2 linked regions of the Rhodospirillum rubrum ATCC 11170 genome follow. The protein of the gene in region 2 binds, or shares a complex with, the protein of the main gene of each other region. Links are inferred from orthologs where the notes say so. Each region holds a gene or a part of one and is shown on either strand. Other genes may lie near its edges. The genes, in order: hfq and RRU_RS07065.

The links.
Region 1: the proteins of RRU_RS07065 (region 2) and hfq are in contact, whole or in part, in a crystal structure (PDB 3VU3), measured with the Escherichia coli proteins. The link is inferred for Rhodospirillum rubrum ATCC 11170 from one-to-one orthologs.

Annotation. Positions count from the first base shown.
Region 1 is NC_007643.1:1,970,608-1,981,433, forward strand. Bases 4,490-7,405 are described here. They hold hfq (RNA chaperone Hfq), read left to right. Parts: upstream 4,490-5,779; coding sequence 5,780-6,031; downstream 6,032-7,405. Other genes in these bases: RRU_RS08730 (D-amino-acid transaminase), read left to right, coding at 4,490-4,832; RRU_RS08735 (HAD family hydrolase), read left to right, coding at 4,822-5,517; hflX (GTPase HflX), read left to right, coding at 6,091-7,347. Also shown: RRU_RS08715 (sensor histidine kinase NtrY-like), read left to right, coding at 1-963; RRU_RS08720 (sigma-54-dependent transcriptional regulator), read left to right, coding at 953-2,353; Trk system potassium transporter TrkA, read left to right, coding at 2,385-3,761; more of RRU_RS08730, read left to right, coding at 3,957-4,489; RRU_RS08750 (hypothetical protein), read left to right, coding at 8,010-8,279; RRU_RS08755 (inositol monophosphatase family protein), read left to right, coding at 8,330-9,148; RRU_RS08760 (DUF2239 family protein), read left to right, coding at 9,224-9,850; RRU_RS08765 (hypothetical protein), read right to left, coding at 10,057-10,803; mazG (nucleoside triphosphate pyrophosphohydrolase), read right to left, coding at 10,761-10,826. UniProt on the Escherichia coli protein: RNA chaperone that binds small regulatory RNA (sRNAs) and mRNAs to facilitate mRNA translational regulation in response to envelope stress, environmental stress and changes in metabolite concentrations.
Region 2 is NC_007643.1:1,591,851-1,602,752, forward strand. Bases 3,911-6,902 are described here. They hold RRU_RS07065 (catalase), read right to left. Parts: upstream 6,468-6,902; coding sequence 4,353-6,467; downstream 3,911-4,352. Other genes in these bases: RRU_RS07060 (ferritin-like domain-containing protein), read right to left, coding at 3,911-4,179; tal (transaldolase), read right to left, coding at 6,770-6,902. Outside these bases: RRU_RS07035 (cation:proton antiporter), read left to right, coding at 1-308; RRU_RS07040 (DUF3100 domain-containing protein), read left to right, coding at 753-2,105; RRU_RS07045 (DUF3008 family protein), read left to right, coding at 2,243-2,434; RRU_RS07050 (DUF4142 domain-containing protein), read left to right, coding at 2,551-3,060; RRU_RS07055 (DUF2934 domain-containing protein), read left to right, coding at 3,224-3,574; more of RRU_RS07060, read right to left, coding at 3,685-3,910; more of tal, read right to left, coding at 6,903-7,753; RRU_RS07075 (triose-phosphate isomerase), read right to left, coding at 7,919-8,695; RRU_RS07080 (RpiB/LacA/LacB family sugar-phosphate isomerase), read right to left, coding at 8,771-9,247; dihydroxyacetone kinase subunit DhaL, read right to left, coding at 9,271-9,918; RRU_RS07090 (dihydroxyacetone kinase subunit DhaK), read right to left, coding at 9,930-10,902.

The sequences.
Region 1 (10,826 bases), 380 kb from region 2 along the record:
CTGGCCGAATTCGGCGAGGTGTTGACGGCGGTGCGCCAGCGTCCCGACCGGCCGGTCGAACGCGAGATGGAGATCCGCATCGATCGCCGCCCGGTGACCTTGCTGGTGCGGGTGGCGGCGGAATGCTCGGCCCAGGGGATCACTGGCTTCGTCTTCACCTTCGATGACATCACCGAATTGCAATCGGCCCAGCGCAAGGCGGCCTGGGCCGATGTCGCCCGGCGCATCGCCCATGAGATCAAGAACCCGCTGACGCCGATCCAGCTTTCGGCCGAGCGCCTGAAACGCAAATATCTCAAGCAGATCACCGACGATCCCGAGACCTTCGCCCGCTGCACGGAAACCATCATCCGCCATGTCGGCGATATCGGCCAGATGGTCGACGAGTTCAGCGCCTTCGCCCGCATGCCCGCCCCGGAGATCCGCCCTTGCGATCTGGGCGAATTGGTCCTTCAATCGGTGGTTCTTCAGCGCACGGCCTATGGCCAGATCGGCTTTTCCACCGAGCTGCCCGAGGGCAAGGTGATCGTGGCCGCCGATGGCCGCCAGATCACCCAGGCCCTGACCAATCTTCTGAAGAACGCCGTCGAGGCCATTCAAGGCCGCGATCGCCCGGCCGAGGGAGCGCCGCCCTTGCCAGCCGGGCGAATTGCCGTCAGCCTGACCCTGACAAACGATCAGGCGGTGGTTCGCATCGTTGACAATGGCCGGGGGCTTCCCGACATGGAGACCAAGCGGCTGACCGAACCCTATGTTACCACGCGGGCCAAAGGGACCGGCCTTGGACTGGCCATCGTCAAGAAAATTCTGGAAGATCATGGCGGGGATCTGGTACTTGAAAACGCTTCGGGCGGGGGGGCCGCCATTTCGCTGACACTCCCCCTCACTCCCGTGGTTCGCGCCGCCGACCCCGGGTTCGCATCCCAACCGCCCCTTCAGGCCGATCCAATCCATGGCGCATGACATTCTCATCGTCGATGACGAAGAAGACATCCGCATGATGCTCGCCGGCATCCTGGAGGACGAGGGCTACGACACCCGCGTCGCCGTCGATGCCGACAGCTGTTTCAAGGCCATCGACGAGCGCACGCCCGCCGTGGTCATCCTTGATATCTGGATGCAGGGCAGCCGGCTTGACGGCCTGCAGGTCCTTGAGGAACTGGCCCGCGATCATCCCTATCTGCCGGTGGTGATGATCAGCGGTCATGGCACCATCGAAACCGCCGTCAGCGCCATCAAGCAGGGCGCCTTCGACTTCATCGAAAAGCCCTTCAAGGCCGACCGCCTGCTGCTGATCATCCAACGCGCCATCGAAACCGCCCAGCTCAAGCTTGAAAACGCCGAACTGCGCATGCGCGCCGGCCCCGAGACCCAGATGATCGGAGACTCGGCGCTGATCGGCCATGTGGCGCAAACCATCGCCAAGGTCGCACCCACCGGCTCGCGGGTGCTGATCTCCGGGCCGCCGGGAACGGGCAAGGAAGTGGTGGCGCGGATGATCCACGCCCATTCGCCGCGCGCCCAGAACCGGCTGGTGGTGGTCAATTGCGCCGCCATGCATCCTGACCGCATGGAGATCGAACTGCTCGGCGCCGAGCCGGGCAGTGGCGACGGCGCCGATTCCTATCGTAAGATCGGCCTGTTCGAACAGGCCGACGGCGGCACCTTGCTGCTTGACGAGGTCGCCGACATGCCCCTGGAAACCCAGGGCAAGATCGTGCGCATCCTGCAGGACCAAAGCTTCGAGCGGGTCGGCGGCGGGCGGCGGATCCGTGTCGATGTCCGGGTGATCGCCAGCACCAACCGCGATCTGGCCCAGGAGATCGCCCTTGGCCGCTTCCGCGAGGATCTCTACTACCGGCTGAACGTCGTGCCGATCCGCCTGCCGGCCCTGCGCGAGCGCCGCGAGGACATCACGCCCTTGGCCCTGCATTTCATGGACCGCGCCGCCTCCAGCGCCGGCCTGCCGCCCCGGCCCTTCGGCGAGGACGCCCTGGCCGCCTTGCAAAGCTATGACTGGCCGGGCAATGTCCGCCAGCTGCGCAATGTCGTTGACTGGTTGCTGATCATGGCGCCCGGCGAGGCACGCGAGGCGATCCGCGCCGATATGCTGCCCGCCGAGATCGGTTCGGTCACCCCCGATTCCCTGCGCCTCGATCGCTCGGGCGAGATCATGACCCTGCCCCTGCGCGAGGCCCGGGAAATGTTCGAGCGCGATTATCTGATCGCCCAGGTCACGCGCTTTGGCGGCAATGTGTCGAAAACCGCCGAATTCGTTGGCATGGAGCGCTCGGCCCTGCACCGCAAGCTTAAAAGCCTGGGGGTGGGCGGATCCGATCGCCAGAAGGTATGACCCATTTTGTTCCCTTAAGGACCCTCCGGCCATGAAAGTCATCGTTTGCGGCGCCGGACAGGTCGGCTTTTCCATCGCCCGCTATCTCGCCGCCGAGAACAACGACGTGACGGTGGTCGATCAGCGCCCCGAGCTGATCCGCTCGATCTCCGACACCCTCGATGTCCAGGCGCTGGTCGGCTATGCCTCCCATCCCGGGGTGCTGGAAAAGGCCGGGGCCGAGGACGCCGACATGCTGATCGCCGTGACCCATGCCGATGAGGTCAATATGGTGGCCTGTCAGGTCGCCCATTCGCTGTTCAACGTGCCGACCAAGATCGCCCGCGTGCGCAACCAGAATTATCTTCAGCCCCATTGGGCCAATCTGTTCTCGCGCGAGAACATGCCGATCGACGTCATCATCAGCCCGGAGATCGAGGTGGCGCGCGCCATCATCCGCCGTCTCCAGGTGCCCGGGGCCATGGATATCATTCCGCTGGCCGGCGACCGGGTGCGGCTGATCGGCGTGCGCTGCACCGAGAACACCCCGGTCGTTCATACGCCGCTGCGCCAGCTCACCCAGTTGTTCCCCGAGCTCAACATCGTCGTCGTCGGCATCGTGCGCAACGACCGGGCGATCGTGCCGAGCGCCGAGGATCAGATGCTGCCCGGCGACGAGGTCTATTTCGTCGTTTCCACCGACCGCACCCAACGCGCCCTGTCGGCCTTTGGCCACGAGGAGACGGCGGCGCGCCGCGTGCTGATTTTCGGTGGCGGCAATGTCGGGCTGTTCCTGGCCCAGGCGCTGGAACGCGATTTTCCCCAGGTCAGCGCCAAGATCATCGAGAACAACAAGGAACGCGCCCAGCATGTCGCCAAGACCCTGGACCGCACCATGGTGCTGCTGGGCGACGCCCTCAATCCCGAGATGCTGGAAGAGGCCGGGGTGGCCCAGGCCGAGACCGTGGTCGCCGTCAGCAATGACGACGAGACCAATATCCTGGCCTCGCTGCTGGCCAAGCGCTATGGCTGCCAGCGGGCGATCACGCTGATCAATAAATCCACCTATAATTCCCTGGTCGGCACCGTCGGCGTCGATGTGGTGGTCAATCCGCGCACCATCACCGTGTCCAAGATCCTCCAGCATGTCCGGCGCGGCCGCATCCACAGCGTCCATTCCCTGCACGAGGGCTTTGGCGAGTTGATCGAGGCCGATGCCCTTGACACCTCGCCGCTGGTCGGCAAGCCGCTCAAGGATGTCAATCTTCCCGCCGGCGTGCTGCTGGGCGCCATCGTGCGCGGCACCCAGGTGATCAGCCCGCGCGGCACCACGGTGATCCAGGGCGGCGACCGCATCATCCTGTTCGCCTCGACCGCGGCGATCAAAAAGGTTGAAAAGATGTTTTCCGTTCGCATCGAGTTCTTCTGAACCCGATAGGCGGGCAAATCGCCGTTACGATCCGTTCCCGATTGCGAGGGGATTTGCTCTGGGCGTATTTTTCGGCAAAGAGGGTACCCGCCCTTCGCCGAAGGTGCTTAAATCCGCTGTCCCGATCGATCCTGGGCCCGGCGCGTGTAGCGCATCGGGTTCTCCCACACATTCGCTCCCGGAGTGCGCGCAGTCATGTCCCGCATCGCCTATGTCAACGGTCAGTATGTGCTTCATCGCGACGCCGCGGTCCATATCGAGGATCGCGGCTACCAGTTTTCCGACGGTATCTACGAGGTGACGGCCATCTATAAGGGCCGGCCCGTGGATAACGACGGCCATTGGGACCGCCTGGAGCGCTCGCTGCGCGAACTGAGGATCGACATGCCGATGACCCGGGGCGGCCTTGATCTGGTCGCGCGCGAGGTGGTTCGCCGCAACCGCGTGCGCAACGGCATCATCTATATCCAGATCACCCGGGGCGTCTCGCCGCGCAACCATCCCTTTCCCAAGGACACCCCGCCGTCGATCGTCATGACGGCGCGCCACGGCCTGGGCTCGAAGCCCGAAGTCGCCGCCAAGGGCGTCAGCCTGATCAGCCATCCCGATATCCGCTGGGGCCGGCGCGACATCAAGACCGTTTCGCTGCTGCCCAACGTGCTGGCCAAGCAGGCCGCCTATGAGCAGCACGCCTATGAGGCGATCCTGGTCGGACCCGATGGCATGGTCAGCGAATGCTCGTCGTCCAACGCCTGGATCGTCACCAAGGATGGCGCCCTGGTCACCCGGCCGCTGTCCAACGACATTCTCGGCGGCATCACCCGCAAGCGGCTGATCGATCTGGCCGACGCCGAGGGGCTGCGGGTCGAGGAGCGGTCGTTCTCCCTCGACGAGGCCAAGGCCGCCCGCGAGGTCTTCGTTTCCTCGACCAGTTCCTTCGCCATGCCGGTGGTCCGCATCGACGACAGCGTCATCGGCAATGGCCACCCCGGCAGCATCGTGACCAATCTGCGCGCCCGCTATTTCGACTTCCTCGAGTCGGCAAGCGGTCCGCTGTGGTATGGCCACTGATCCCGTGAGCATGGGTCTTTCCCTGGAAACGGCGCGCCCCCCGCGCGCCGTTCTCTTCGACTGGGATAATACCCTGGTCGATTCCTGGCCGGTCATCCATCAGGCGATGAACACCACGCTGGTGGCGATGGGCCACGACCCCTGGCGCATCGAGGAAACCCGGACGCGCATCGGATTGTCGTTGCGCGATGGCTTTCCCCAGCTTTTCGGCGCGCGCTGGGAAGAGGCGCGCGACATCTATTACGCGGCCTTCCGCGCCGTTCACCTCGACCTGCTGCGCGAGCTTGACGGGGCGCGCGATCTGCTGGCCGCCCTGGCGGCGCGCGGCGTGTTCCTTGGGGTGGTCTCCAATAAGACCGGCGCCTTCCTGCGCGAGGAGGTCTCGGCGCTTGGCCTGGACACCCTGTTTGGCGCGGTGATAGGGGCTGGCGACGCGGCCCGCGATAAGCCGGCCGCCGATCCGGCGCTAATGGCCCTGGACATCGGCGGCGTGGCGCCTGGACCCGACCTGTGGTTCGTCGGCGATGCTTCTGTCGATCTGGCCTGCGCCGCCCAGATTGGTTGCCTGGGGGTGCTGCTGCGCCCCGAGCCGCCGGCGCCCGGCGAATTCGCCGACCATCCCCCCGCCCTTTATCGGGCGGGATGCCGGGATCTGCTGGCTTTGCTGGAGCGGGTGGGCGCCTGACGCGCCGGCTGCGCAAAAAAGCGCCACACCTTTTCCGCGTCTCCTTTACGGGCGCAGTCTGGGTTTGCCAAGCCCCTGGGAAGAATGATACCAAGGAAGCACCGGTTTTTGCCGCGCTGCGGAATCTTCGCCCCGCGAAGGATATCCTGTCGGCAAAACCGGTTATAAAAAGTGGGGCAGCCGGATAAGGCGCGGCGTCACTATAACAATGCGGGCGTCCAATCCCCTCGGGGACAAGAACGATTGAAAAAAGGGGCATGTAATGCCGGCCGAAAAGACTCAAAATGTTCAGGATGTCTTTCTGAACTATATTCGCAAAAACAAGGCTCCGGTTACGATCTTTCTGGTGAATGGTGTTAAGCTTCAGGGAATCGTGACGTGGTTTGATAATTTTTCGTTGTTGCTGCGTCGCGATGGACATACGCAGCTTGTTTATAAGCATGCCATTTCGACGATCATGCCGGCGTCGCCGGTGCAACTGTTCGAACCCACCAAGGAAGAAGTCGAGGCCTGAGACACCCTTTGTCCGCTGATCACGATCAGGAAGGCCCGCCGTCCGCATCCCGGGCGGCGGTGCTTCATCCTTTTCTCCGCAAGGGCCGTCCGGCCGCGCGGAGCCCCGAGGCTCGACTGGCCGAAGCCAACGGTCTGGCCGAAGCGATTTCCCTGGATGTGGCCCTGTCGGAAACCGTGCCGATGGCCCGGGTGGTGCCGGCCACCTATATCGGTGGCGGCGCGGTCGAACGCATGGCCGGGATCATCGCCGCCGAGGCGATTTCCCTGGTGGTCGTCGACACCCAGCTTTCCCCCATTCAACAGCGCAACCTGGAACGGGCCTGGGCCTGCAAGGTCATCGACCGCACCGGCCTGATCCTCGAGATTTTCGGCGAGCGCGCCCGCACGGCCGAAGGCCAGATGCAGGTTGAACTGGCCCATCTGACCTATCAGCGCTCGCGTCTGGTGCGCAGTTGGACCCATCTTGAGCGCCAGCGCGGCGGCGTCGGCTTTCTGGGCGGTCCGGGCGAAACCCAGATCGAGCTTGACCGCCGGCTGATCGGCGATCGCATCACCCGCCTGCGCAAGGACCTGGAAGAGGTGCGCCGCACCCGGGGATTGCACCGCGAAGCCCGCGCCCGCGTGCCCTATCCGGTGGTGGCGCTGGTCGGCTATACCAATTCGGGCAAATCGACCCTGTTCAACCGCCTGACCGCCGGCGGCGTTCTCGCCAAGGACATGCTGTTTGCCACCTTGGATCCGACGATGCGGTCCCTTGACCTGCCTTCGGGGCGCAAGGTGATCTTGTCCGATACCGTCGGCTTCGTCTCCGACCTTCCCCACGAGTTGGTCGCGGCCTTCCGCGCCACCCTTGAAGAGGTCAAGGCCGCCGATGTCATCGTTCATGTCCGCGATATCGCCGGCATCGACAGCGACGCCCAGAAGGCCGATGTCGAGGTGGTCTTGCGCGAGATGGAGCTTGATGAACGGGTCGAAAGCGGCCTGATCGAGGCGCTGAACAAGATCGATCTGCTCGATTCGGAACGGCAGGCCCAGCTGGTCGAAGACACCGCGGGCCGCGACACCCTGGTGCCGGTCTCGGCGGTGACCGGGGCGGGGACCGACGCGCTGTTGGCCCGCATCGACGCCCGTCTGGCCGAAAGCCGCATCGTTCTTGGCCTGTCCATTCCGCTGAGCGACGGCGCCACCCTGGCCTGGGTCTATCGCAAGGGCGAGGTTCTCGAGCGTCACGACGACGAGGAGCAGGCCCATCTCACCGTTCGCCTCGATCCGGCCGATATCGGCCGCCTCGATCCGCGCCTGCGCACCCCCTGACCACCGAAAAAAAGCCCCCTCCGCGCCCCGCCAAAACCGGGCGGGGAGGGGGCTTTTTCGTGCGAAAAACCACAGGATGTGTGTTACGTCGCGCGGAATACCAGGCCATGGTATTCGTGACTGGGTAAGTGACACGGAATGGCGGGGGGAAAGGGCAGGGGGCGCGGCACTCGGCGCCGGGAGCAAGGGGGCTTGATCGCTTCGCCAGCCGTTGATCGGTGGAGAGTACCGATCGGTCAGATCTTCCTCGGATCCGTAAGCACGGCGACGTGCCCTTCGATCCTTTTGCCCGCCAAGGAGCTTTTCAACTTGCGCGGTGGGATACCCGTCTGACGGGCGGGCGAGGCCGGAAAAACCCCTTGTCGGCCGGCTCGAATCCCTGGACCCTTCTATCCTGCGCCGCCCGTCGGGGGATGTCTACTAGCAAAATCCCGTTTGATGGACTCCCCGGGGTCGCGGCGGCGGTGGAGAGGGTCCGTTAACCCGCCAATGCTATGCCAAGGGGGAGGACCAGCCGTTCAGAGCAAATCGCCGAGCCCTCTGAGCCAGGGGGCGCCTATGATTTGCTTGACTGTCAAAGTCTTGGGGCGGGGGGCGGCGAGCGGAGTTCGCGCTCCCCGCTCTAGTAGACGGGAAACGCCAAGGGTTCGGGGGGACGGGCGATGTCGACAGCCGAGGGACAGAATCGCTGGCGCCAGAAGAACAAGCTGGTCAAGCGCCAACTCAACGTCATGGCCCGCACCTTCGTCCATGACACCCTGGAGCGGGTGGCGGCGGAAAACGCCCTGCGCGGCAAGGCCGAGGCGGTGACCTATGCGGCCTTCATCGTCATGGCGCTGGAGCAGCACGCCACCTTGAACCCCGAGGCCAGACGGCTGCTCGACATCTACCGCGAGGCCTATCATCGCGACCGCGATATCTATGCCCCCTGACCCTGGCGGTTTTTCTTGCGCGGCCGGCGATTGGGCCCAATCATGGGGGCATGCTAGTCGATCCCGATGCCGTTACGGCGCTGATCCGCGCGGTGGTGGATGCGGAGGTTCTTCCCCGTTTCCGCAATCTTTCCGCCAAGGACATTCACACCAAAAGCGGTCCCCTTGATCTGGTGACCGAAGCCGATCTGCGCGCCGAGGCGGTGCTGAGCGAAAAGCTCTGCGCCCTGCTGCCCGGCTCGCAGGTGGTCGGCGAGGAGGCGGTTCATACCGACCCCGGGGTTCTCAGGCGGCTTGGCGGCGATGCCCCGGTGTGGATCATCGATCCGGTCGATGGCACCGGCAATTTCGCCCGGGGCGACGACTTGTTCGGCTGCATCGTCGCCCTGGCGCTGCGCGGCGAAACCGTCATGGGCTGGATCGATCATTGCGTCGAGCGGCGGACGGTTTGCGCGGTCAAGGGGCGGGGGGTCCGCCAGGGCGGCCAGATCCGCCATCTGCCCGAGGCGCCGGCGGCCGATCCCGCCCATCCTTTGGCTGCCCTGCGCGGCCATATCGGCGGGCGGGCGCTGATGACGGCGCTGCGTCCGCGCGTCGCCACCATCACCCGGGCGAGCAGCGCCGCCCATGCCTATCTTGCTTTATTATCCGGGCAAATTGATTTCGCTGTTTTTACCCGGATGAAAGTTTGGGATCACGCCGCTGGCATTCTGATCCACCGCGAGGCCGGCGGCTGCGCCCGGCTGATTTCCGGCGAGGACTACGCCCCGACCCAAACCCAGGGCATGCCCCTGATGGCGCGCAATGAGGAGCGCTGGGGGCAATTGGCCGGGATCATTCGCCAGACGGATGCGGTGGCGGTGCCATGAATTATTCACCCGGGCAATAAAGACGAGTCATTATAATCCTGGTATAAATCCCGCTCCCGACGTCTGGAGTCCGCGATGACCCAGGATCTTTCGACCCCCTGCACGGCGTTCGATGGCCCGCGCCGGCTGCTCTCCGGTCCGTTGATCGAGGTGGCCCTGGCGGTGAAAACCGCCGCCGATGGTGGCGCTCCCGGGCCGCTGCGGATGTTTGACGATACCAGCGGGCGGGCGGTAGCCCTTGACCTGCGCGGCGGCAAAAGCGATCTGGTCTCGCGTCTGGTCGCCGCCGCCCCGCTTCCTTCTCCCCAAGCCACGTCCTCTTCGCCCGCAGCCGCCTCCCCCCGGGGACGGGGCCGGCCGAAGCTGGGGGTGGTCGCCCGCGAGGTCACCTTGTTGCCCCGGCATTGGGACTGGCTGGCCGCCCAGCCCGGCGGCACTTCGGCGGTTTTGCGCGATCTGGTCGAAGAGGCGGCCTCCCGGGACGGCCTTCGCCAGCGGGCGCTTTTATCGCGGGAGGCGGCCCATCGCTTTGTGCTGGCGATGGCCGGCGATCTGCCCGGCCATGAGGAGGCGGCGCGGGCGCTCTTAGTCGGCGAGGACGCCCTGTTCGCCGAGCGAAGCCAAGCTTGGCCGGCCGACATCCGCCAGCACGCCCAGGCCCTGGCCTTCGCCGGCCCGCCCCCCGAAAGCGATCCCCTTTAACGCGGGTTAGTCTTTGCCGAGAGGCGCCGCCTCTCGGCGCTCTCCGCGAAGGGCCAAAGGCCCTTCGAACCCCGGGAAAGGTCGCGGTTGACGTTCCTTCCGGGCGACGCGCCGCCAAAACAGGGGGGTGGAGGGCCCGTGGCCCTCCGCGGGATTGCCAAGGGGCGCGCCCCTTGGCGTGCATCCCTCGTTACAAGGGCGGGCTCTTAGCGGGCGGGTTGGGCGGGGATTTGCAAGCGGGGGACGGCGGCCGGCGAGCGGGTTAGATCGATCTCGATGAAGGGCGGCGGGCTGGCCAGGGTGGCGATCGTCCAGTCATAGATCATGAAGCGGCCGACATCCCGGGCGGCGGTGGCCATCGGATTGCCCTTGAGTGGCAGGCCGTCGCTGACGACGCGAAAGCGTCCCTGCATGCCCAGGCCGGCGCTGGCGATGCGATCGCGGTCTTCGGTTTTCAGCGACCGGGCGCGGATGATCGCCCGGCCATCGTCAAAGGTTTCCAGGGAAATCAGCGCGTCGCTGCGCCGGGGGAAGGCGAAGATATCGCGCGCTCCCAAATGGCCGAGCCGCTCATAGCTGACCTTGAAACGGCCGCCGCCCAGCGGAACGATGGTTTTGAAGGCCTCGTCCCGGCTGAGGTCGCGGATCAGGATATCGGTTTTCTCGGTGATTTCGGCCGGGGTCAGCTTGCGGGCGCGGATGTCGTCGGCCAAAGGCACCCAAACCAGATCCCCCTGATACACCAGGGCGTAATCGCCATTGCGCGACAGCCGGACCTCGGCCAGGAAGCGATCGGGCAGCCAGCAGGACGCCAGCAGCAGGCAAGCCGCGACCGTGATGATCGCCGCTTTTAGGCGGCGATCAAAAGTTTGCGCCGCCCAGCGGGGACGCGAATCGGGGGAGGGGGCCGTCAGGTCGGTTCCCCGCGTTCCCGGCGTTTGGCGTCGCGCCATAGCTCTTCCATTTCCTCCAGGGT
Region 2 (10,902 bases):
AAGGGGTGGCTTTCGGCCTGATCGCGCTGGTCGTGGTCCGCCCACTGACCGCCTGGATCGGTCTGGCGGGCATGGGCGGCCCTTTGGCCGAAAGGGCCATCATCAGCCTTTATGGCATTCGCGGCATCGGCTCGATCTACTATCTGTCCTATGCCCTGGGACGGGGGAGCTTTGACGGGGAAGACCTGCTGTGGAGCACCCTGGCCTTCACCATCCTGGTCTCGATTTTCCTGCACGGCGCGACGGTGACGCCGGTGATGCGCGCCTTTGAGCGCCGGCAGGGGCGCGACACCACGCCCGGCCGCTGAACGACCGGTGCTGTTTTCGGGCCCGATTTCGGCGAAAAGGCGCGGCCTTATCGGAGTGGGGGGCGAGACTCGCCGCGCCGGGGGGCGCCTTCGCCGGGGATGGCGGGCCCCTGTCGAAGGGGGCGCTTTCACGGGCTGTGGGGTGGCTCGCCACCTATTGGTCAGCAAATAAGTAATTCCGCCGAATAGTGGCGGTATTCATTGAAGGTTTTGCTCAAAAAACCAGCATATAGAACTAAAACCCACCCTGATGCCCTTATAAGGGTCGGATCTTCCTAGATAAAATTCTCCAGTCTTATTAGTGTCATCGCGCATTTCACGGGTCGTTCACGGCGGCGTTCACGCACGCGACGCCGCCGATACGGCAAAACGATACTCCCTCCGGGCGCGCGGCCCGGGCGACCACGCATCATGACGAGGGTTTCCATGAGGACTGCGGACAGGATGGCGATGCCGAGGGCGTCGTCGGGACTGGCGGCCGACACGATCAAGGTTTTCGCCTGTACGGCGCTTTGCGTGCTTGTCGCCGAGACGATCGGCAATGTGAGCGTTCCCTTGGGCGGCAGCTACAAGGTGGTGCTGCTGCCGCTGCTTTGGGCGCTTTTGCTGGGGGCCGTCTGGGGCTTGGCGGCCAACCGCCTGCCCGCGCCGGTGCGCATCGCCAAACGCCATCAAACCCTGGCCGCCTTGCTGCTGCAGCCGGCCTTGATGTTGTTCATCGGCAAGTTGGGGCTGATGGTTGGCGGCAATCTGCCCAAGATTTTCGATGCGGGCTGGGCGCTGGTTTTCCAGGAGTTCGGTCATTTCTTCGGCACGATGATCTTCGGCCTGCCCGTCGCCCTGTTGCTGGGCATCAAGCGCGAGGCGATCGGCGCCACTTTCTCGGTCGGTCGCGAGCCCAGCCTTGCCATCATCGGCGAGAAATACGGCATGGACAGCCCCGAGGGCCGGGGCGTGCTAGCCGAATACATGACCGGAACGATCTTCGGCGCCATCTTCATTTCGATCTTCGCCGGGTTCATCGCCGGCCTTGGCCTGTTTGATCCCCGCGCCCTGGCGATGGGGGCGGGCGTTGGCTCGGGCAGCCTGATGGCCGCCGCCTCGGGCGCTATCGCCGCCTTGCAAACCCCGGAGATCGCCAAGGACGTGGTGACCTTCGCCGCCGCCAGCAATCTGGTGACGACGACCATCGGCACCTATTTCACCTTGTTCTTGTCGTTGCCCTTCACCGTCTGGGCCTATGGGGTTCTCGAGCCCATTCTTGGCCGCTTCGGCCGCGCGGCCTCTCCGGCGGCCGAGCCCGCCGCCGCTGCGGCCAAGACCGCCGCCGCCGCGCCGCAAGAGGCCGCGCCCGCCGCCAAGCTGTCGCCGGCGACCATCCTGACGGTTTGGATCATCGCCGGTCTGATGGCCCTGATTGGCAATACCATCACCTACAAGATCATCCCCGATGCCGCTGTTTTCGCCGGGCTGGCGATCCTGCTTGGCACCGTGATCGTCGGCTATGGCGCCTATGTGGCCACCCGCAAGGTGGTTCCCGCCGTTGTCTGGGTGTCGTTGGTCGCCATGGCCCTGACCTATCCCGGCACGCCCTATGCCGCCGAAATCACCGCGCTGACCGGCAAGCTCAACTTCATGGCTCTGGCGACGCCGCTGCTGGCTTTCGCCGGACTGTCGATCGCCAAGGACGTTCCCGCCTTCCGCAAGCTGGGCTGGCGCATCGTCGTCGTTTCGCTGATGGCCAATGCCGGCACCTTCCTGGGCGCCACCCTGATCGCCCAATTCTTCATGCACTGAGCCAGACTGAGACCCTCGGGCCCGGTGCGCGCTTCTGCGCCGCCGGGCCTTTTCTTTTGGCGAGGGCGGGCGGGGAACCCGGGGGCGGGCTTGGCGGTTTTATCGGCCGGGGTCACGTCTTTTCAAGGAGAGCGACCATGTCCGCCAAATCAAAGGCTCAGCAGAAGGCCGCCGGTGCGGCCCTTTCGGCCAAGCGGGGCAAAACCAAGAAAAGCGCCCTGAAAGGCGCCTCGAAGGAGATGGTGGAATCGATGAGTGAAAGCGAGCTTCGCAAGCTGGCCTCCACCAAGCTTAAGGGTAAGCCCGATCACGTCGCCAAAGCGACGTGAGGGTTTGCTGATCTCTTTACCTCTTCGCCAGGGGGGCGTTAGGGGCGGGAACTTCTTTCACACTAAAAGGTTATGGGGATATCGCAAAAATACTCACCCAATGAGGGAGATTCCCCATGCGTAGCCACCGTTTCTTTTATGCGTTGATTGTGACGGCGACGACGGCCTTTGGTTCGGCGGCCCTTGCCGCGGAACCCGCCCAAAGCTTCGTGGATAAGGCGGCCGTCGGTGGCCTTTTCGAAGTCGAGTCGAGCAAACTCGCCTTGAGCCACGCCCAGGATGCCGAGTTGAAGGAATTCGCCCAGATGATGGTTCGCGACCATACCAAGGCCAATGAGTCGCTTGAAACCATCGCCAAGCAGCAGAAGCTGACCGTGCCGACCAAGCTTGACCCGCCGCACGAGGCGAAAATCGAGGCTTTGAAGAAGGCCGGCGATCAGATCGACAAGCCTTACGCCAAGGACCAGCTTGAGGGGCATAAGACGACGATCGCCCTTTTCCAGGGCTATGTCACCTCGGGCGATAACGCCGCGCTGAAGACCTTCGCCCAGGAAACCCTGCCGACCCTGGAAGCGCATCTGACCAAGATCGAAGGGATCGCGGCGAGCATGGGCGTGGCGAACTAAGCCAAGGCCTTGACGGCCGCGCGCCCCCGCCTTTCCCGGCTGTCGATCCACAGCGCCGCGCCAAAGGACATCCTCTGGCGCGGTGTGAAGGGGCTGGGGCGCGCGGTTCGCCAAGATCGGCTCTTTCGGGCTGCCCGCGCTGCGGGGAGCGAAAGGAAATCCAATGATGACCGATGACGAGAAGACCACCTGGGAAAACAGCGTCCGCGAGCGGGCCTATTTTTTGTGGCTGGAAGACGGCTGCCCCGAGGGGCAGGCCCTGCGCCATTGGCAGGCGGCCCGACAGCTTCTGGCGATCGAAAGCGAGTCCGATGCGACTCTGATCGCCCTTGATAACGCCATGGAACCCGCCGGGGAGTCCCTGGAGGTCGCCCAGGCCCAGGGCGACGTGCCCGGCCTGACCGATCAGGGGGAGAAACAGCAAATCCCCGTTGCCCCGCAAGCCGACGAAATCCCCGGTGGCCAGGGCCAGGGCCAGCGCCAGTCCGCCCGCGCCGGCAAACGCCGCCGGTAATCACTTCACCCCCGCTTGGCCGATAAAGGCGGGCGGGGGCGGTGATCGCCACGCGAAAACGCCCGGACCCCGCTTGCCGAGGTCCGGGCGTTTCGTTGCCGGTTTTCGAGTTAGCGCTTTTCGCCGGTCAGCAAGTACTGTTTGACGATGCCGGGGAGGTGCTCGCGCAGCCAAGCGGCCATCGCCTCTTCCTCGGTCAGGATCGACTCCAGCGTGCTTTTGATCGAGGTTTCCCCGGCGACCTCGGCCGCGGCGATCACCGTCACATAGGTGGCGATCTCGAAATGCGAGAAGGACAGGCTGAAAGCGGCGTGCTTGATGATTTCATCGGAGGCGAGGGCCCCTGACAGCGCCTGGGTGGTGCCCATCAGCGAGGCGATGCCGGTTTTGATCGCCGAGGTGTCGGCATCGATCTGATGCAGGCAGCCCTTGACCTTTTCGGCCTGAGCCCGTGTTTCGACGAGGTGCTGGCTGACGCGGGCTTCCAGCACCGGATAGGCCTTCAGGCGGGAGACCATTTTCTCAAGGATATTTTCCGCCTGCATCTCCATGGCATAAGCGTCGCGCAGCCAATCAATCAAATGTTCGCGAGGAGTCTCGGTCATCTTCTAAATCTCCTTTGTCGTTATCGGGAGTACTACCGAATTAACTTCCCGTTTTGGTTTGGGTTGCAAAGAGAGCGCTTTGCCAGAAATCTTTGAGAAGCGCTTTGATATTGATGGTGTCGTGGAACCGGCAAAGGGAAAGACTTGCTGGCTCGGGCCGCCCTGGATTTGCCCTAGACCGCGTGAACCTTGGCCTCGCGTTCCCAACGCCGGCCCTTGCGGCAGAGGCCGAGGAACGTTTCGGCCTTGGCGGGGGTATCAAGCAGCAGGCAGCCCTCGTCGGCGATCACCCCGGCCTTTTCCAGCAAGGGCTGGGCGGCCTGGGTAAAGGCGATGACCTTGGCATGGGCGAAGGCGTCGCTGACGAAATCCTTGGCGGTGGCTTCGTTCAGCAGAAGCTTGGCGCCCTCGGTCGACAGAAGAACGGCGACGGCGTCGTACAGCACGGAAGGGGCGCCGTTCACCTTCTGGTGGGCCGGGCGCAGGGTGCCATCCTTGGCGGTGAAGCCGCCGACCCTGGGGGCGATCACCTCCATTTGGGCGCCTTCCGCCGTCAGGAGGCGCTCGATCTCGTCAAGAAAGGCGCCGTCGACGCCATCGCTGACCAGCACGCCGACCTTGCGTCCGGAGAAATCCTTGGGCGGGTTGAGAAGGATGCTGAGCGCCGGCGAGGCGGGCAGATCCTCGACCAGCGGGCGGGCCGGTTTAGCCGCTTCCGGCAGCTCGGCCAGCCCCAGGCCATCGGCCACTTTCTGGGCCAGAGTCTGATCGATGGTCAGCAGATGCGACACCACCCGGGCGCGGATGGCCGGGGTTTCGACCTTGCTCAGTTCAAAAACGAACGAATCTTTGATGTGGGTTTGCTCGACGGGCGTCTGGCTCCGGTAGAACTGGCGGGCCTGACTGTAGTGATCGGCGAACAACTCGCCGCGCACCCGGCGCTTCTCGCCGCCGTCCTCGGCGGGAAAGCTGTGGAAGCCGCTTTCGGGTGATTCCCGGGGGCCGCCGATGCCCGGTCCCCAGGAATTCGGCTCGTAATTGGCCCGACCTTTCGGATTGACGAAGGCCATATGGCCGTCTTGCTGGAAGCTGTGGAAGGGACACTTGGCGGCATTGATCGGCAGATGGGTGAAATTGGGGCCGCCCAGGCGTTTGATCTGGGTGTCGAGATAGGAGAAATTGCGGCCCTGAAGCAGGGGATCATTGGTGAAATCGATGCCGGGCACGATGTTGGCGGTATGGAAGGCCACCTGTTCGGTTTCGGCGAAGAAGTTATCGACGGTGCGATCTAGCACCAGGCGGCCGACGATGCGGATCGGCACCAATTCCTCGGGGATCAGCTTGGTGGCGTCCAGCACATCGAAGGGGAAGCTGTCGGCGAAGGCGTCATCAAAAACCTGCAGACCCAAGTCCCATTCGGGATAATCGCCGCGCTTGATCGCCGACCACAGGTCGCGGCGGTGGAAATCGGGATCGGCGCCGTTGATCTTGACCGCCTCGTTCCACACCACCGACTGCAGGCCAAGCTTGGGCTTCCAGTGAAATTTGACGAAGCTGGATTTGCCCTCGGCGGTGACCAGTCGGAAGGTATGAACGCCAAAGCCTTCCATGAAGCGGAACGAGCGCGGGATGGTGCGATCGGACATGATCCATAACGCCATATGCAGCGATTCCGGCATCAGGGAGATGAAGTCCCAGAAATTGTCGTGGGCGGTTTGCGCCTGGGGGAAGCCGCTGTCGGGTTCCTGTTTGGCGGCGTGGATCAGATCGGGAAACTTGATGGCGTCTTGGATGAAGAACACCGGGATGTTGTTGCCGACGATGTCCCAATTACCTTGCTTGGTATAAAGCTTGACGGCGAATCCCCGCACATCGCGGGCGACATCGGACGAGCCGAGATTGCCCGCCACCGTCGAGAAGCGGACGAAGGCGGGGGTCTTTTCGCCGGCGCGCTGAAAGATATCGGCCGAGGTCAGGGCGCTTAGGTCTTCATAGGTTTCGAAGGTGCCATGGGCGCCGAACCCCCGGGCATGAACGATGCGCTCGGGAATGCGCTCGTGGTCGAAATGGAAGATCTTTTCGCGGAAGGCGAAGTCTTCCAGCAGGGTTGGTCCACGTGGGCCGATGCGCAGGGAATTCTGATCGTCGGCCACTGGGATCCCCTGCTGGGTCGTCAGCACGGGGGTGTCGCCCTCGGCGATCTGATGGGTTTCGCCCCCGGTGCCGCGCAGAATTTTGGCGTCGGCGATTTCGGCCGGGGTCAGGGCGTCGGTTGAGCGTTTGGCCATCAAATAGTCTCCCGCAGTCCCAGAGGGCGCCCCTGCGAAGCGGGAGGTCGCCCGATTTTATGTCGCTGCTGTAACTCCGGGAAAAGACGATGGGTTCATGGGTCTTTGATAAATTATGATGAAAATAAACCCTGGGGGAACTCTTCGGACCGAAGCGGTAATACTGTGCGAACGGGGCGTATAAGGATACTTTCCAAAAGAAAGGGTTTTCGAGGAATCCCTCAATCCCTTCCGGGCATGAAAAAACCGCCCGGCAGCGGAAGCGGCCGGGCGGTTGGGGGTGGTTAGAAGCGATCCGCCGGTCAGGCGACGGTGGAGGCGCGCTTGGCCAGGGTTTCGGCGATGGTGCGGCGCAGGGCGTCGGTATCGGCGTTGAACAGGCGGATGCCCTCGGCCAGTTTCTCGGTTGCCAGGGCGTCCTCGTTGATCTGCCAGCGGAAGGAGGCCTCGTCGACGGCCAAGCGGGAGATGGTCGCCGCCTTGCTGGCGGCCGGGTCCAGGCGCTTGGGCACATCGCCGGTTTGGCTGCGCAACTGGTCGAGCAGGGCCGGGCTGACGGTCAAGCGGTCGCAGCCGCACAGCGCCTCGACCTCGGCGCTCGAGCGGAAGGAAGCGCCCATGACGATGGTCTTGTAGCCGAAGTGCTTGAAATACGTGTAGATCTCGGTCACCGAGCGCACGCCCGGATCCTCGTCGATGTCAAAGCTCTTGCCGCTGGCCTTCACGTGCCAATCGAGGATGCGGCCGACGAAGGGCGAAATTAGGAACGCCCCGGCCTCGGCCGCCGCCACCGCCTGGGCCAGCGAGAAGACCAGGGTGACGTTGCAGGCGATGCCGCGGCTTTGCAGGATCTCGACGGCGCGAATGCCTTCCCAGGTCGCCGCGACCTTGATCAAGATGCGCTCGGCCGCCACGCCACGGGCGGCGTAAAGGCCGATCAGCCGCTCGGCCCGGGCGACGGTGGCCTGGGTGTCGAAAGACAGCCGGGCGTCGACCTCGGTCGACACCACGCCCGGGACGATGCGGGCCAGTTCGCTGCCGAAGGTCACGGCGAGGTGGTCAAGGATGCGGTCGATAAGCCCCTCGGACGGCCCGGCCTCGGCGCTGCCCGCCTCGATCGCCTGGGCGATCAGCCCGGCATAGGCGGGCATCTTCGCCGCCTTGAGGATCAGGCTGGGGTTGGTCGTGCAGTCCTGGGGGGCAAACGAGCGGATCGCGTCGATATCGCCACTGTCAGCGACGATGATGGTGTGGCGCCGGAGGGCGTCGAGCTTGGTTTCGGACATCGCCAAAACCTCCCGTTTTTGAGTCATCCATGGCAAGGGGTGGCACCCCTTGCGTTCTCTGCCGGGTTACAGCGTCCCGAAGGTGTTGGCAGCACGGCTTTGAGATGCTGTAACGCTTTGATGTGTCGCATAAATTTATCCCTAAATCGATTGCGATTTAAGGAATTACGCAAGACCCGCCCGGTCCTTGGCCCCGTGCAAAGCGGCCTCGATCACCTCTTCGAAGCCGCGCGCCGTCCAGGCGGCGCGGCCGACGAACAGGCCGTCAACGTTGGCTAGGGCGGTGAGAGCCCCGGCATTGGCGCGATCGACGCTGCCGCCATAAAGCAGGGGCAGGGCAGCCAAGCCCCGTTGGCCGAGCATGGCGCGCAGGGCGCCATGAACCTCGGCCACATGCGCCGGTTCGGCCGGTCGCCCGGCTTCGCCGATCGCCCAGACCGGTTCATAGGCGATGAGCGCCCGGCCCAGGCTGGCCGTGTCGATGCCTTTGATGGCCAGCTTGACTTGGCGCAGGACCGTTTCGATCGAGGCTCCGGCGTCCAGGTCGTCGCCCTGGTCGCCAACGCAGATCAGCGGCCGCAAACCGTGGCGCAGGGCGCTGGCCACCTTGGCGTTGACGGTGGCGTCGGTTTCCCCATGGCTGGCGCGGCGCTCGGAATGGCCGAGTTCGACGATACCGACGCCGCAATCGCGCAGCATCAGCGGGGAAATCTCGCCGGTCTGCGCCCCCTCGTCTTGCCAATGCATGGTCTGGGCGCCCAGGTGGACCGGGGCGTCGCCCAAAGCCCGGTGGACGGCGGCCAGGGCGGTGAAGGGCGGCACGATGAACGCCTCGACCCGGTCGAGCAGCGGCGAGGCGGTCAGTTCGCCGACATAGGCCTCGGCCTCGGCGATGGTCTTGTGCATCTTCCAGCTTGTTCCGATCCACAATCGGGCGTTCATCGGACAAACTCCTTCTCTATCCGGCCGCTTCTCGGCGGCCGGGCCTCGAACAAGACGGGATCGGCGATAGGGGGGTCAGCTGGCCAGCTTTTTGTAATGCTGGTCGATATCAAGCATCTTTTGAACCTTCTTGGCCGAACCGCCCCCTTGGAACTCGGCGGCCATGAAGATGTCGGTCAGGGCCTTGGCCGTCGCCGGGCCGATGGTCAGGGCGCCAAAGGTGATGATCTGGGCGTTGTTGCTGGCCCGGGCGCGTTCGGCGGTATAGGGATCGCTAACCTGAACGGCGATCACCCCGGGCACCTTGTTGGCGCTGACGCAGACACCGGCGCCGGTGCCGCACACCAGGATGCCGCGATCGAAGTCCCCCTTGGCGATGGCCTGGGCGACCGGCAGGGCGACATCGGGGTAATCCACGGGATCGCTGGTGGCGGTCCCCATGTCGCAAACCTCATACCCTTGGGCGGTCAGGTGATCGCGCAGCAGATCCTTGAGCTCCCGCCCCAGGTGATCGGCGCCGACGACGATTTTAGGCTTGGCGGTTTCCGCCATGATAGGGATCTCCTATGATCGGGTCACGCCGCGCCGGCGGGCGCGGGAACGTGGGAACTCATCGCCGCCAGCACGATGGCGAGCGAGATGGCGCCGGGATCGGGATGGCCGAGCGAGCGCTCGCCCAGGGTGCGGGCCTTGCCGGTGGTGGCGATCATCGCCTTGGTCGCCTCCATGCCCTGTTCGGCGGCTTCCGCCGCGGCGGCCAGGACCTCGGGCAAGGGAGCGCCGGCGCTAACGCCAGCGCGGGCGGCGAGGGCGGCGGGCGCCAGGGCGTCGATCAGGGTCTTGCCGCCGGTGGTGCAGCCGCCGCGCTTTTGCACCGCCGCCAGGGCGTCTTCCAGGAAGCGCGCGTAGCCTTCTCCGGTCAGGGTCGGGGTATCAAGGGTGGCGCCGGCGCGAAACAGCGTGCCGAAGATCGCCCCCGCCGCGCCGCCGGTATGCGACATCAAGGCGGTGCCAACGCCCTTGAAGACGGCGCCGACGGTCTCTTCCGTGGCGGTCTCGAGATAGGCGCGCACGGCGGTGAAGCCCCGGCGCATGCCGATGCCGTGATCGCCGTCGCCGATCAGCTGATCGGCCTTGGTCAGGCGGTCGATATTGGCGAGCATGGTGTCGCAGACCCCCAGGAACATCTGGCGCAGATCGCTGGCGGACAAGGTGTCATGCATGGGAGATCTCCCTATCTCGTATAGGCGGCGGAGCGGGCGGGAGCGTCGATGAAGCGCTTCAATTCCTCGTCAAGACGCATCATCGTGATCGAGAAGCCGGCCATTTCCTGGGATGTCATGAAGGGGCCGACCTCGGTCAGATGGACCTGGACGCCGGCCTGGGCGAGGCGTTGCCTGACCCGGCGGTTGGCGATGTAAAGCTCCATCGCCGTCGACGACCCCAGATTGTCGATGAGCAGGGCGACCTCGTCGCCCGCCGCCAGCCCCATATCGGCCAGCAGCATATCCATCATCTCGTCGACCACCGCGTCGGCCGGCGCTATTTTTTGGCGGCGGGTGCCGGGCTCGCCATGGGCGCCCATGCCGATCTCGATCTCGTCATCGCCGATCTCGAAGGTCGCCTCGCCGGTCTCGGGGATCGACCCGGCGGCGACGGCGACGCCGATCGAGTGGGTATTGGCCTCGGCCTTGGCGGCGATGCGGTAGAGCTCGTCCAGGCTGTCGCAGACCTCCGCCGCCGCGCCGGCGACCTTGATGACGAAGACGTCGCCGGCGATGCCGCGGCGATCATCGATGCGCTCGATCGGCGCGGCGGCGACATCGTCGCGCACCCGCACGGTTTTGGTGGTGATGCCCTCTTCCTCGGCCAGCTCGGCGGCGATGTCGAAGTTCATATTGTCGCCGGAGTAGTTGCCATAGATGTAAAGCACGCCCTTGCCCTTGTTCACGGCGCGGGTGGCTTCCAAGATGGCGTCGGGGGTGGGGGCGGCGAACATCTGGCCGCAGACCGCGCCATCGGCCAGCCCCTTGCCGACATAGCCGGCGAACATCGGCTCGTGACCGCTGCCGCCGCCGATCAGCAAGGCGACCTTGTCGTCGCGCAGGCTGCTGCGCAGGGCGATGGTGTATCCCGGGAGAAGCCGCATTTCGCCATCGGAGGCGAAGACCAGTCCCTCCAGGCTTTCCTCGACCACCCGCAAGGGG